One region of the Paenibacillus allorhizosphaerae genome, then DNA from elsewhere that is predicted to be linked to it. Evidence: riboswitches for the same ligand, from Rfam matches in the RefSeq annotation. Region 1 holds a riboswitch; each other region holds the start of a gene.
What was found. Region 1 has a riboswitch for cyclic di-GMP ahead of ACFQI7_RS23390 (methyl-accepting chemotaxis protein). Riboswitches for the same ligand answer to the same signal wherever they lie in the genome.

Region 1 (4,212 bases):
TCGAACCCGGAGCGGAAGTACCGACGGTTTTCCCTTTCAAATCATCAAAGCTTTTGATGTTGCTTTTTACGTACAGCACGAACGGGTTGACCGATAACGTGGAGCCGATCACTTTGAGCTTCGCGCCTTGCTGTACGGCCGTGAGTGCCGAAGCCGGGTTCGCTTCCATCGAATCGATTTGGTCGGCGACGAGCGCCTGCAGCATCGTAACGTCGCTCTCAAACTCCATGTATTCGATATTGACGCCGTGCTTTTTGAAGAAGTTTTTCTCTTTCGCCATCAGCTGGTACGATGCGTCGCCTCTGGCTTTAACGATCCCGTGCTTCCACTTGACCAATTCCTGCTGATTCTGCGCTTCCCCTTTGCCGTCCTTCCCGCCTGATGCCGGCGTCGCTTTTCCACCGCAGCCCGTTAAGGCCAGAGCCATGACGAGCAGCCCAGTCACCCAAATTCGTTTTGTACCTCTCCATCCCAACATCAATAAGTCCCTCCCAATCGTTACTTTGGATCTTTTATATAAATCCTGCTCCTACACTTTAAAACGCCCCATATCGGTTTGCAGACTCATCGCAAGCTCATTGAGCTTCCGTGAATACGATTGAATGGTTTCGGCGGATTTCAACTGAACGGAAACCGAAGAGTTGGCGTCCGATGCCTTATCTCTGGCGACTCCGGCGATATCCACCATCTCCTCAAGCGATGCGGAAACTTCCTGGGAGCCTGCCGACATTTCTTCCGCTGCTGCGGAAATTTCCTGAATTTGCTCCGCGACTTCCTGTACGGATTCCAAAATATGACGGAATGAAGCTTCCGTCTCTTTCATCATGTTGGAACCGATATTGACATCCTCTACGCCCTGATTCATGGCTTGTACCGCTTGGTTGACGCTGTCTTGAATGTCCTTGATCAATCCGTCGATGCTTTGCGCCTGGTCTTTGCTTGCGTTCGCCAGCTTCTTCACTTCTGCGGCTACAACGGCAAAGCCGCTGCCGTGTTCGCCCGCTCTGGCCGCCTCGATCGAAGCGTTCAGGGCAAGCAGATTCGTCTGATTCGCGATTTCGCTGATCATTCCTACGATTTGGCCGATCTCGCTGGACCGCTGCCCTAACGTATGGACGATTTGCGCCGCCAATTGCACGGTTTGATGAATCGAATCGATCTGACCAATTGCCGATTGCACGAGCGTATTCCCGTTCTCCGCTCTTGTGGACGCCACGATGGCGGCCTCCGATACGGTCGAAGAGGATTCCGCAATGCGCTGAATGCCGGCAGCCATTTCGACCATGGCCGTGGACGATTGCTGCGCCGCCTCCGATTGCGTATACGATCCTTGGGCAATGTCCCCGATCACCTGGTTGAAGTGTTCCGTCGAAGCCGCCGATTGGTTCGAGGTTTCGAGCAGGATCGTGGATGACTCCGCCACCTGGTCGACGACCTTCTTGTTCATCGTAATCAGCTTCTCGAGAGAGGCCGCCATTTCGTTGAACGACTGGGCGATGTAGCTCATCTCATCCTTGGTCTGAAGCCGGATTTGCGTACGCAGATCCCCGGCCGCAAGCGTCGCCGACGCTTCCGACAACTGACGAATGGATCGGATCACCGAGATGTAGAACCCGGAGAACAAATAAACGGATAAGACGATCACGAATACTACCAGCAGCATGACCCACACGATCGTGCTCCGGTTGCTGTCCATCCGCTCCTTCGTTATTTCGTCAAGCGTCGCCGAAAGCGCGCTCAGCAAAGCGGCATTCGCCTCTTCCGTCTTGGAAACGACGATGTCGAATTCGGATTTTTGGCTCATCATTTCGGCAGCGTTGAGCATTTTGGTCCCAACCAGATCGGAAAATGCGTTGGATGCCGAAATCGCTTGTTCCGTCGGCTTTTGAAGCCGCTCTGCGTACTCCGGATTTGCCCGGAAAAACGTATCCATGGAAGTTTGCAAAGCGTTCATTCGCGACTTCACGGAGGCTGTGCGCAGCCATAACTTCTCATCCTCCGTCAAAGAGCCTCGCGCTAATACGTCGGGACCGATGCTTTTCATCACCGAGGTATTGTTCGTTTGCGGAAGCATTTGGCTGGCATACGCGTTAAAGAGGTAAGAGGTTCCTTCATAGCTGTCGAAGTTGACATTCGAAGCGTCGCCGACCGCCGTAATCAGGTTGTTAAGCTCCGTCATGAGCACGGCGTACAGATCTACAATTTCTTTCTTATCCTTAAGCGCCGCCTCTTTCAACTTGGCGTGCTGCTCCAGCACCTTCTCCAACTTTTCACCCGTAGCGGCTCCGCTGCTATACTTGCGCTCGCTCACGGATAGTTCGTCAATCGCCGCAGCCAAACGTTTCTTTGCCTCATCCGCTTTGCTCGCATCCGATGACAGTAACGCTTCGCGGGAGGATATCGTTTCATTTACCGCCAGTTGAATCGACTTCACATAGCTCAGTCCCCGCCCTACTTCGGATCCAAGGCGGATTTGCTCCATAATCTGCTTGCTTAACAGCAGGCTGATGACAATGGCCGGAATGATCAAAAACAGACCGATCAACGCAAACTTCAAGGAAAATTTTAGTCTGTTCATGGCAAAGACTACCGGTTGAAAAATCGTCGTCAGCAGCTTGAAAGATTTCATAAATGCTCGTCCTCTCATCTCTTGTTCCAACCCACGCCGCACCGAAGTTATGTAGTAACTTGAGTGAACTCCGCTGCTGTTGTGGTGCCCTTGTCTATCAAGGTCCTCCGGTCATTGAATCTATCAGGCTTGAAGAAACCGACGGGGAGACGTGGCACAAGCTTTTCTTCTAATCTGGTTCTGTCGAAACATGGTGACTACAACGGCAAGACGATTGACATCGTTCTGCAAAATCCAACATAAATTTTACCGTTCACTTGCGAAACCCTATCATTGCCGTAACTTCATGTCTGCTTTTATATCACTCTTGCAGCAATAGCGAAAAAGCGATGCAGCATTTTTTCAAAAATATGCATGATAAAGAACCATCCGGGTCAACAACGGACAGATTCAGCAACGATCATTCGTCCTACCTCCTTTGGAAACCCAGCCGCCATAGAAAAATTGATCCTTTAGGCCTGTGGCTTTGCGTCCCCTTCTTTCGAAGAGTCTGCCTTTATCAGTAAAGTAGTTAGTCATTATTCCTCATTACCATAACACAGCAATTTACAACAATCAACATCTTTTGCAATATTTAGGGCACTTCAAATAAAAGTTGTCCTACGAAAGAACTACTCAATTCGCTGATACGATTAAGCTCGTGCAAATTATGACGAATTAGCGAACACGGTCGCTACGACCGTAGCGGAGGAAGAAAACCGGGGCAACCAAGTTTGATATATTGGGAATAACATATGATAGATTCCAGTATAACCCATTTGGGAGAGTTTGCCAACCAAAAAAAGCCAGGTTGGCCGGAACCTGGCTTTTTCCTCGTTTATTGGGTTTACCAAACGCGCCTTATGCCGCGGGTTGAGGACGGCTTTTTCTTTTTGGCACGGGCCGTATGAACTTGCCCTTGCCTGCTGCGGCCTTCGCTCGTTCGTACCGGCCCGGAATTTCCCGCTTTCGCGTCGGCCAGCAGTTTGGCGACCTGCTTCACCATTGGAGACATTTGCTCCGCCGACTGATAGATGGCATTCACTTTATCAATAGCGGTAATAATCTCATCCAGACTTTCGTTGACGCTGCGGATCATCATTGGAAATCGATTCATGATACGGATCACCCTTTGGAAGCTAGTTAATGTATATTATGCAATTTCCAGGGCGGGCGGTGTGGGCGGATGTCCCCTATCCGTCCGTTATGTTTCCTGTTCTTTGACCTCCAGCGCTTTGAAAATAAAATCGACGGCATGATCCGCCATCCATTGCGGATTCGACTCCGTTACGGACATGATCGGTTCGAAATGCGGAAATTTTTTATGCCCCAGCGCGACCCCGATAATGAACATGAACGTGTGATCCAACGATTCGAACCGGAAAACGCCTTCACGTCTGCCTTTCTCCAGCAGCTCGCGCACCTTTTCCCATACGGGGAACGTGATGGCGCGTATCGTATCCGACCGGGGGCTTCTGCGAATCATTTCCTGCTGTATGATGCCGCTAAGCTCCGTATCCGTCATGCTGAAAAGGATGATTTCCTTCACGATCAGCCGTAAGCCCTCTACAGGTTGGTTAAGCGTTTCCTCATATTGCTGCATC
Region 2 (4,212 bases), on a different contig from region 1:
ATTGAAGCGGAGCGCCCAGCGTATCCCGCAAATAGCTCAAATCCCGGGACGCTTGGCGGATCGAGATTTCGAATCGCTCGGCAATCGCTTTGACGTTCGGATAGCGCAGCGAGCGGATTTGTCCGTCGATCCATAAAATTCGATGTAAATTACTCATCGGCTCCCCCCACTGTCGCCGGTCGCAACCCCGTTTCTATCCTTAAAACGCTCGAGACACGTCTTGCATATGCAGGATTTCCCCAACTGCTCCGGCTTCACGAGCTCGAATATTGATTTCGGGAAATTTTGTTTGCTGCACCAGCATGTTCCGTGCGGTTTGCCTGCAACATTGCCGCAATCGTTATCGCGTCCGCAGAGGGGACATGTCATTGCCTTTCCATCCTTCATAAGGTCACCTGCTTGCTTCAACTTGGAATCGCTGTCTCACATTATATCATAACGTGTTTTGGCAATATACAGACGTAGCGGTCCGGTTCGTTTATAATAATGGAAGAACCTGTGAATTCATCTCCGGAGGTGGACAGTCTTGCTGCCCAAAGCGATATTACTGGACCTGGACGATACGATTATTTCATTTGATTACGGCGTCGATCTGGATGTTTGCTGGAAAAACGCATGTATGAATCACTTTCCTGCGTGGTCGGAAGCAGCTATAGACGATGCGGTTAAGGCGATCAAAAAGCAAGCGCAGTGGTACTGGAGCGATGCGGACAGGCACCGTACGGGGCGGCTGCAGATGAATGAAACAAGGAGGCATATTGTCGAGACGGCTCTGACCGATGCCGGTCTTCCTGTTCAAGAAGAAGCATCTCTTCTTCATCGAATTGCTGACGAGTACGGCCGTTCGCGCGATGCGGCGATTACGCTGTTTCCGGGCGCGGTCGAGACACTGGAATACATACGTGCGCTCGGGATGAAACTGGCGCTCATTACGAATGGGAGCTCGCATGGCCAACGAAGCAAAATCGATCGATTCCAGCTGTCCCCCTACTTCGACGATATTTTCATCGAAGAAGAATGCGGTATCGGCAAACCGGAACCCGGGATTTATCACATGGCCATGAGTCGATTGGGGGTGCACCCAAGCGAAACATGGATAATCGGAGATAACTTCAAATGGGAAATCGAGGCGCCTCAAGCGTTGGGAATCAAAGGGGTATGGGTCAATCATCGCGAGATGGATATCTCTTCCCTTAGCGTGCAGCCTTACTATTCGATCAAGACGCTAAGCGACATCGTTCGGCTGTTGAATGCTTCCACCGATAGAGCCGCTGAAGCCGCTCCGGAAATAAGTACTTAATGCCTATGTAATTAGAACTACACTGTCTAATAAACTCGATTTTTGATGGGTCTTGTGGTATAATGGGGTCACGTTACGGTTATCTCGATAAACGGCAAACCTGATGAAAGTCAGGGACGCAAAGCTAAAGGGACTACAGTGTCATTGCACAATGTCAGCCAGCTGCCGAAAGATATAGGCCCGTATGTCTATGCCTTCCTTTCGCGTATAGGAGAGTCACGCTAGTATCAACTTTCCGGCTGCATCATCTTGAACATCATTCGAGGAGGCGGTAGATGATGAACAAACGTTACGAAACCATTTCAACAGTGGAAATGCAAAACAATTTAACCGATATTTTAGGGGAAGAGCTTTCGCAGCAATTGCAATCGACGATGCGTCAAGCATCCGAACGGCAGCTGATCGAATTGCGCGATTCGCTGAAGGTGATGTCCCAATGGCTTCAGGAACAAGCAAGCGAGCAACAGCCTGCCGCAGTATAATGAATCAAACAAGAAAGACAGCCACAAAAATGTGGCTGTCTTTCTTGTTTGGATCGGACGGTAACGCATTCCCCCATCAAGCTGCTTCCTGACTGACACCGGAATTTGCTTCCTCCGCTTTCCGGACAGGAGAATAAAGTGATACAAAAAAGACGCCGAAAAAAATCAAAGAATATACAAACATGATCTCCTTGACCATCGGCAGATGTATCCACGGGGCATGCTTGAACACTATGATATACAGTTGGAATAGGAAGATTTTAAACAAATCGTGAAGCAGCTCGGAAAACATATTTCGCTCCATAGGGTATCTCTCATTTTCAATGTAGTCGCTGTTACTCTATGAATATGAGCGAGCTGTCCATATTATTCTTTTTTTCACATGACACGGATGAAAGTCTCGCTGAAAGTTCATGAAGCGTCAGGCCTAGGGCCGCATCATTTCAACAAAAGCTCGACCCGACGTACGACTTCTTCTGCTGTGAAGCCGTATTCCTTGATCAATACGGAAGCCGGGGCCGAAGCGCCGAACCGATCGATCCCCATCATCGCTCCCCGATCGCCTGCATATTCCCGCCATCCTTGCGTCGACCCCATCTCCAACGTAAGCCGGATCGGCACCTCCGGCGGAAGAACCGCGCGCTTGTACGCCTCGGGCTGCTTCTCGAACCGCTCCCAACTGGGCATGCTAATGACACGTACGTGAATGCCGCGTTCGCGCAGCCTTTGCTGCGCTTCCAAAGCCAGCTGCACCTCCGAACCGGTGGCAATGACCAGCGCATCCGGAACGGACCGCTCCCCCTCTGACAAAACATAAGCGCCTTGCGCGATGCCTGCCGGCGCCAGCTCCGCCGTGCCCAGCAATATCGGCAGCGCCTGCCGCGTTAAAATAAGAGCGCATGGCCCGTCGCTTTGCGCTACCGCGAACTTCCATGCGGCTATCGTCTCATTGGCATCCGCCGGACGGAGCACCGTGATGCCCGGAATGGCGCGGAGCGCAGCCAGCTGCTCCACCGGCTCATGCGTAGGGCCGTCCTCCCCAACGGCGATGCTGTCATGCGTGAACACGTAGACGGCTGGAAGCCGCATCAGCGAGGCAAGGCGGATCGCCGGGCGCAAATAATCGGAAAACACGAAGAACGTAGCGCAAAACGGACGGACTCCTCGATGGAGCAGCATGCCGTTCAAGGCCGCGCCCATCGCGAATTCCCGTACGCCGAAAAACACATTGCGCCCGCTGTAATCCGGAGCCGCAAACCGATGCGATGCCTTGATGTTCGTTTTTACAGACGTCTCCAAATCCGCCGCGCCGCCGATCAGGAACGGCACCGTCCCGGCAATGGCATTGATCGCACGTTCCGACACTGATCTCGTCGCCACAGGCGGATCGCTGGGGCCGTATAACGGCAGCGCCGAATCCCAGCCTTCGGGCAATTGGCCGGCGGCCGCCGTATCGAACTGCGCGGCAAGCTCCGGATACGCCTCGCGGTAGCTTTGCATCATCTTGCGCCATGCCGTTTCCTTGTGGTCGCCCGCTAGCTTCAATGCGGCAAAATGAGGCTTCGCTTCCTCGGGAACGAAAAATTCCGGCTCGGCCGGCCAGTCGAAAAACCGTTTCGTCAACAATGTCTCCTCATGACCGAGTGGAACGCCGTGCGACCCATGCTCTCCCGCTTTGCCGCTCTTGTTCGGACTGCCGTAGCCGATGACCGTCTTCACTTCAATAAGCGTAGGACGCGGGTCCGCTTGCGCTTCGGACAAAGCTTGGCCGATCGTTTCAAGATCGTTGCCGTCCTCCACTCGCAGCGTATGCCAGCCGTAACTGGCAAACCGCATCAGCACATTTTCCGAAAAGGACACGTTCAGGTCGCCATCGAGCGAAATGTCATTCGAATCGTACAGCACAATCAGCTTGCCGAGCTTTAAATGCCCGGCGAGCGAAGCGGATTCCCCGGTTACGCCTTCCATCATATCGCCGTCGCCGCAAATCGCATACGTGAAATGATCGATCACCGGGTAATGATCCCGGTTGTACACAGCCGCCATATGCGCCTCGGCCATCGCCATCCCGACCGCCATGCCGAAGCCTTGCCCGAGCGGACCGGTTGTCGCGTCCACGCCCGGCGTATGGCCGAATTCCGGATGGCCCGGCGTTCTGCTCCCCCACTGGCGAAACCGCTTCAGTTCGTCAAGCGGCAAATCATATCCGAACAAGTGCAGCAGGCTGTACAGCAGCATGGACCCGTGACCGGCGGACAGGACGAAACGGTCGCGGTTGATCCAGTCCGGATGACTCGGGCTGTGCGTCATGTACCGGGACCACAACGTATAAGCCATCGGCGCTGCGCCCATGGGCATGCCGGGATGCCCGGAGCCGGCGCGATTGACCGCGTCGACGGCGAGCATGCGGATCGTTTGAACCGACAATTC
Region 3 (4,212 bases), on a different contig from region 1:
GTGGCTGGCTGCAGGTCTGAGGTGACCATGGATACGAAACATTGGCGGCGAATGGACCGTTATATGGATATCCGAAGCTTTGTGCTCCATCGCAAGCCTCATATAGTCCAATAAACTCAAAGAAGTCCCTCCAACCCATTCATCTTAGGTATTTTGACCTGTTATCTTATCAGCATTATACTATATTATTTAATAATAGTATATGTGGGTATAGGTTATTAGGACTAGTTTTTCTTAAAAATTACACCTTTAGTCCTATTTAAAACAACTGTTTTCTCTTACTCGAAACCGGACACCCGGAAAATTTCGGACATCGTCGTTTGTCCGGCGGCTACTTTGCCCAATCCGTCCACGATTAACGGAACCAAACCTTGCTTGATCGCATGTGACCTATAATCGCTATCCGATCGTTTTTGCAAAATCATCGAGCGCAGCGTGTTGTCCACATATACGATTTCGTGTATCGCAAGTCTGCCTTTGAAACCGGTACGTCCGCATTCTCCGCAGCCGCTGCCTTTTTTCATCGCGGGATTGCGGAAACCGTACTCATCCAGCAGCTTTCGCTCGGCTTCGGTAGGTTGGTGATCCGTCATGCAGTAAGGACACACTCTGCGGACCAGCCGCTGAGCGACGATACAGCTGATGGATGAAGACACGAGGAACGGCTCAACCCCCATATCGATCAAGCGGGTAATTGCATTGACTGCACTGTTCGTATGCAGCGTACTCAACACCAGGTGCCCTGTCATCGCCGCCCGAACTGCGATTTCCGCCGTCTCTAGATCGCGGATTTCCCCGACCATCACCACATTCGGATCTTGCCGCAAAATTGCCCGCAACCCGCGGGCAAAAGTTAACCCCGTCGTCAAATTCACTTGCACCTGATTGATACCTTGCAGCTTATATTCAACCGGATCTTCCACGGTAACGATGTTGACGTTTTCCTGATTCAGACGCGACAGCGCCGAGTAGAGCGTCGTCGTTTTCCCGCTTCCCGTAGGTCCCGTAATAAGCACGACACCGTGCGGATTTTGAATCCCCTTGAGAAACAACGGAAGGTTGTGGTCGGACAAGCCGAGCTTTTCCAGCTCCTCCAGCGTGCTGTCGAGATCTAGTACGCGCATGACAATCTTTTCGCCGTGAATCGTAGGCAACGTAGAGATGCGGATGTCCACTTTGCGAAAATCGATTTCCATCTCCACTCGACCGTCTTGCGGCTGCCGCCTCTCCGCTACGTTCAGATTTGCCATAATTTTGATCCGCGCCACGATCACGCTTTGCATATGCGCCGGCAGCGTCCGCTCCGTTCGCATCAAACCGTCCACCCGGTAACGAATCCGCAAGCTGTCTTCCTGCGGATCAATATGGATATCGCTTGCGCCGATTTGCACCGCTTGAATAATGATTTGATTCACCGTCTTCACGACAGGCGAATCTTCCTCCCCAGCCGGAAGCTTTGCTTCCTCCTGCTCCCGGTTTTGCAATATTTGACTGATCTGATCAACCGATTCCTGCAGTCCATAATAACGTTTGATCGCACGCTGCAGCTCGTCCCGAGCGGCAATATAAGGCTCAATACGCAAGCCCGTGCTCATCCGCAGCTCGTCAATCGCAAAATAATCAAGCGGATCGGCCATGGCGAGAATCAACTTATTGTTCTCCAGACGAACAGGCAATACTTGATGCTGCAGCGCCAGCCGCTGTGAAATCATATTGATCACTTTCGGGTCAATCTTTTGTCGGTACAGCTGAATGTGCGGGATGCCGAGCTGGAATTCCAGCACTTCGATAAGCTGCTGTTCGGTGAGGTAATTGCGCTTGATCAAAAATTCGCCGAGTCTCATCTTCGTTTCCCGCTGTTCCTGTAACGCCGTCGCCAGTTGTTCTTGTGTGAGCAAGCCGGCATCAACCAATAGATCGCCTATTTTTTTGCGGGGAGCCATATCGAACATCCCTCGTTTCGATTATCGTTGAACAAGCAAAAAAGACCTAACTGCATAGATCGTCAGGTCGGTTGCACTACTGGCTCGCGGCGGTCCAAGTGCCCAATTAAGAACAGCCGGTCATAGCTTCTTCTGATTATGTATTATGGGATTCGTAATCATATTTAAGCATATCGGCTCATTTTCCGTCAAATATTATTTTCATCTTTCTTCTCGATAATTCGACAAATCGATGAACATTATATGGCGCGTAAAAATGATTCCCTCTGTTTGCGAAACAGGCCAAAGAAATGAACATGTTTGAGAACAATGATTAATGCAGCCAAACGTATAACGGAATAAATAAAAATGAAGTAATAATGGCCGCCGCCCCCATGGCAAAGCCGCTGACGCTGCCAGCCAGCTCGGAGTCGCGAATAATGCGGGCCGTGCCGATGCCATGTGCCGCCGTACCGATCGCCGTACCTATCGAGATGTCGTCGCGAACGCCCGCGAGGCGCAGCAGTCCCGGTCCGAGCATGCTGCCGATCAACCCGGTCAGCACCGTAAGCACCGCCGTCAGCTCGGGAATCCCTCCGGCCTGCCGGGATATTTCCAGCGCGATCGGCGATGTGACCGACTTGGGCATCATCGTCACCATCAGCTCCCGGTTTCCGCCCAAACACCACACGAGCGCTGCCGACAATACAATGGCGCAGACGGATCCAACCGATATGCCGGTTAGTATAGAGATCGCATTTTGCCGAATGCGTCGTGCATTTTTGTATAGCGGCACGCCTAGCGCTACGGTCGCCGGTCCAAGCAAAAAGACGATGTATTCGCCGCCCGTTTGATATACTTCATAGGGCACATGCAAAAGCAGCAAAATGATAACGATGATTGCGGAACAAATCAGCAGCGGATGAAGCGCCTTCCACCTGCGCTGCAAACCTAGTGCCGCGGCGTAAGCCGCAACGGTCAATGTAATGCCGAATAAGGGCTGACCGGTAATGTCAGAGAGGGTCACTTCCTTCACTCCTCTCCTTATGCTGCGCAGCCCGCGTAAGCTTCGCCATCCATCCCGAAATCAGCAGAACGCCGAACGTACTTGCAAACAAGCTGACCAGGATCGGAACGGCTTCCCGGCCGATCAGTCCGAAAAAGACCATCGTACCTACGACGATCGGAGCAAACAGCAGCAGCATATGTTTGATCAAAAATTGGCTCGCTTCCTCGACCCACTCCAATTTGACGATTCGGAGAAACAAGCATAGCGTAAACAGAATTAACCCGATTACATTCGCTGGAAGCGGAATTTGCAGTCCGCTGTGCAGCAATGTTCCTAAAAAATAAAAGCCGAGCAGGATCGCAAAGCCGACCATCGGTCATGTCACGCCCTTTCCGAGTCATGCAGACTTTCCCATAAATATAGCGAAGCATAGCTGCTCCACGGCGTCCATGACGCTCCGATCCGGCGCACTTCCTCTTCCTTCGGCTGCTCAGATCGTCCGTACAGCTTTTTGAGCGCATTCCTTAAACCGATATCCGCCGCCGGCAGCAGATCGGTTCGACCCATTCCGAAAAGCAAAAAGCATTCCACCGACCACCGCCCTATGCCCCGCAGCCGGGTAAGCCGTTCCATGATCTCTTCGTTGTCCATCGCGAAGAGCGCTTGCAAATCGACGGTGCCCGATACGATCGCTCTCGCCCAATCGATCACATATTCCGCTTTGCGGCGGCTGAACTGCAATGTCTGAAGCTGCTCGTATTCCAGGCTCGCCACTTCTTCGGGCGAGGGGAACACCGGGTAGATGACGCCCTTATGCTCCAGCGGCTGAGCAGCGGCTCCCATCAACCTCCGATTCAGTTCGGAGGCAAAAGCCAAATTCAGCTGCTGTCCGATAACGGTCTTGCACATGCATTCGAACAAATCGGCCTCCAGCAGCAGATGAAGACCGCGAAACCGTGCGCAGATCGCGGACCATTCATCACCTAGCGCTTCCATATGCTCATAGAACGGATTTAATTCCACCTCAGCGGACAGCATGCGGCCGAGCAGCCGTTCCAGCTCCAGCTTCTCTGCTTCTCCCAACTTGCCACCGCCTGCAACGTCAACTTTCAGCTCAGGCTTTTCAATCGTGCCTATGGAGTCAATCCGCACAAGCAGAGGGGAAGAGGCTTTTGCAAGCCGAACGGTTCGGACCAGGGCATAGTCTTCCATCCGGTACAGCTCATGCTTCACGCCCTGCAGCCGTCGCACCATCTTTGTAAAATCATATGGAGGCCTCGG

Region 2: it holds a riboswitch for cyclic di-GMP, as region 1 does, so the genes downstream of both, ACFQI7_RS03465 (hypothetical protein) here and ACFQI7_RS23390 (methyl-accepting chemotaxis protein) in region 1, are expected to answer to the same signal.
Region 3: it holds a riboswitch for cyclic di-GMP, as region 1 does, so the genes downstream of both, ACFQI7_RS12855 (GspE/PulE family protein) here and ACFQI7_RS23390 (methyl-accepting chemotaxis protein) in region 1, are expected to answer to the same signal.

What each region holds. Positions count from the first base shown of each region.
Region 1 covers NZ_JBHSRV010000007.1:43,884-48,095, forward strand. The annotation lists gene ACFQI7_RS23385 (ABC transporter substrate-binding protein) at 1-478, opposite strand, end outside; gene ACFQI7_RS23390 (methyl-accepting chemotaxis protein) at 530-2,629, opposite strand; cyclic di-GMP riboswitch class I at 3,047-3,134, opposite strand; gene ACFQI7_RS23395 (hypothetical protein) at 3,456-3,725, opposite strand; gene ACFQI7_RS23400 (TetR family transcriptional regulator) at 3,813-4,212, opposite strand, start outside.
Region 2 covers NZ_JBHSRV010000001.1:824,903-829,114, forward strand. The annotation lists gene ACFQI7_RS03450 (helix-turn-helix transcriptional regulator) at 1-157, opposite strand, end outside; gene ACFQI7_RS03455 (cysteine-rich CWC family protein) at 154-387, opposite strand; gene ACFQI7_RS03460 (HAD family hydrolase) at 527-1,300, shown strand; cyclic di-GMP riboswitch class I at 1,384-1,470, shown strand; gene ACFQI7_RS03465 (hypothetical protein) at 1,576-1,782, shown strand; gene tkt (transketolase) at 2,221-4,212, opposite strand, start outside.
Region 3 covers NZ_JBHSRV010000002.1:896,102-900,313, reverse strand. The annotation lists gene ACFQI7_RS12860 (type IV pilus twitching motility protein PilT) at 1-102, opposite strand, end outside; gene ACFQI7_RS12855 (GspE/PulE family protein) at 279-1,943, opposite strand; cyclic di-GMP riboswitch class II at 2,002-2,083, opposite strand; gene ACFQI7_RS12850 (LrgB family protein) at 2,257-2,958, opposite strand; gene ACFQI7_RS12845 (CidA/LrgA family protein) at 2,936-3,304, opposite strand; gene ACFQI7_RS12840 (DNA-3-methyladenine glycosylase family protein) at 3,313-4,212, opposite strand, start outside.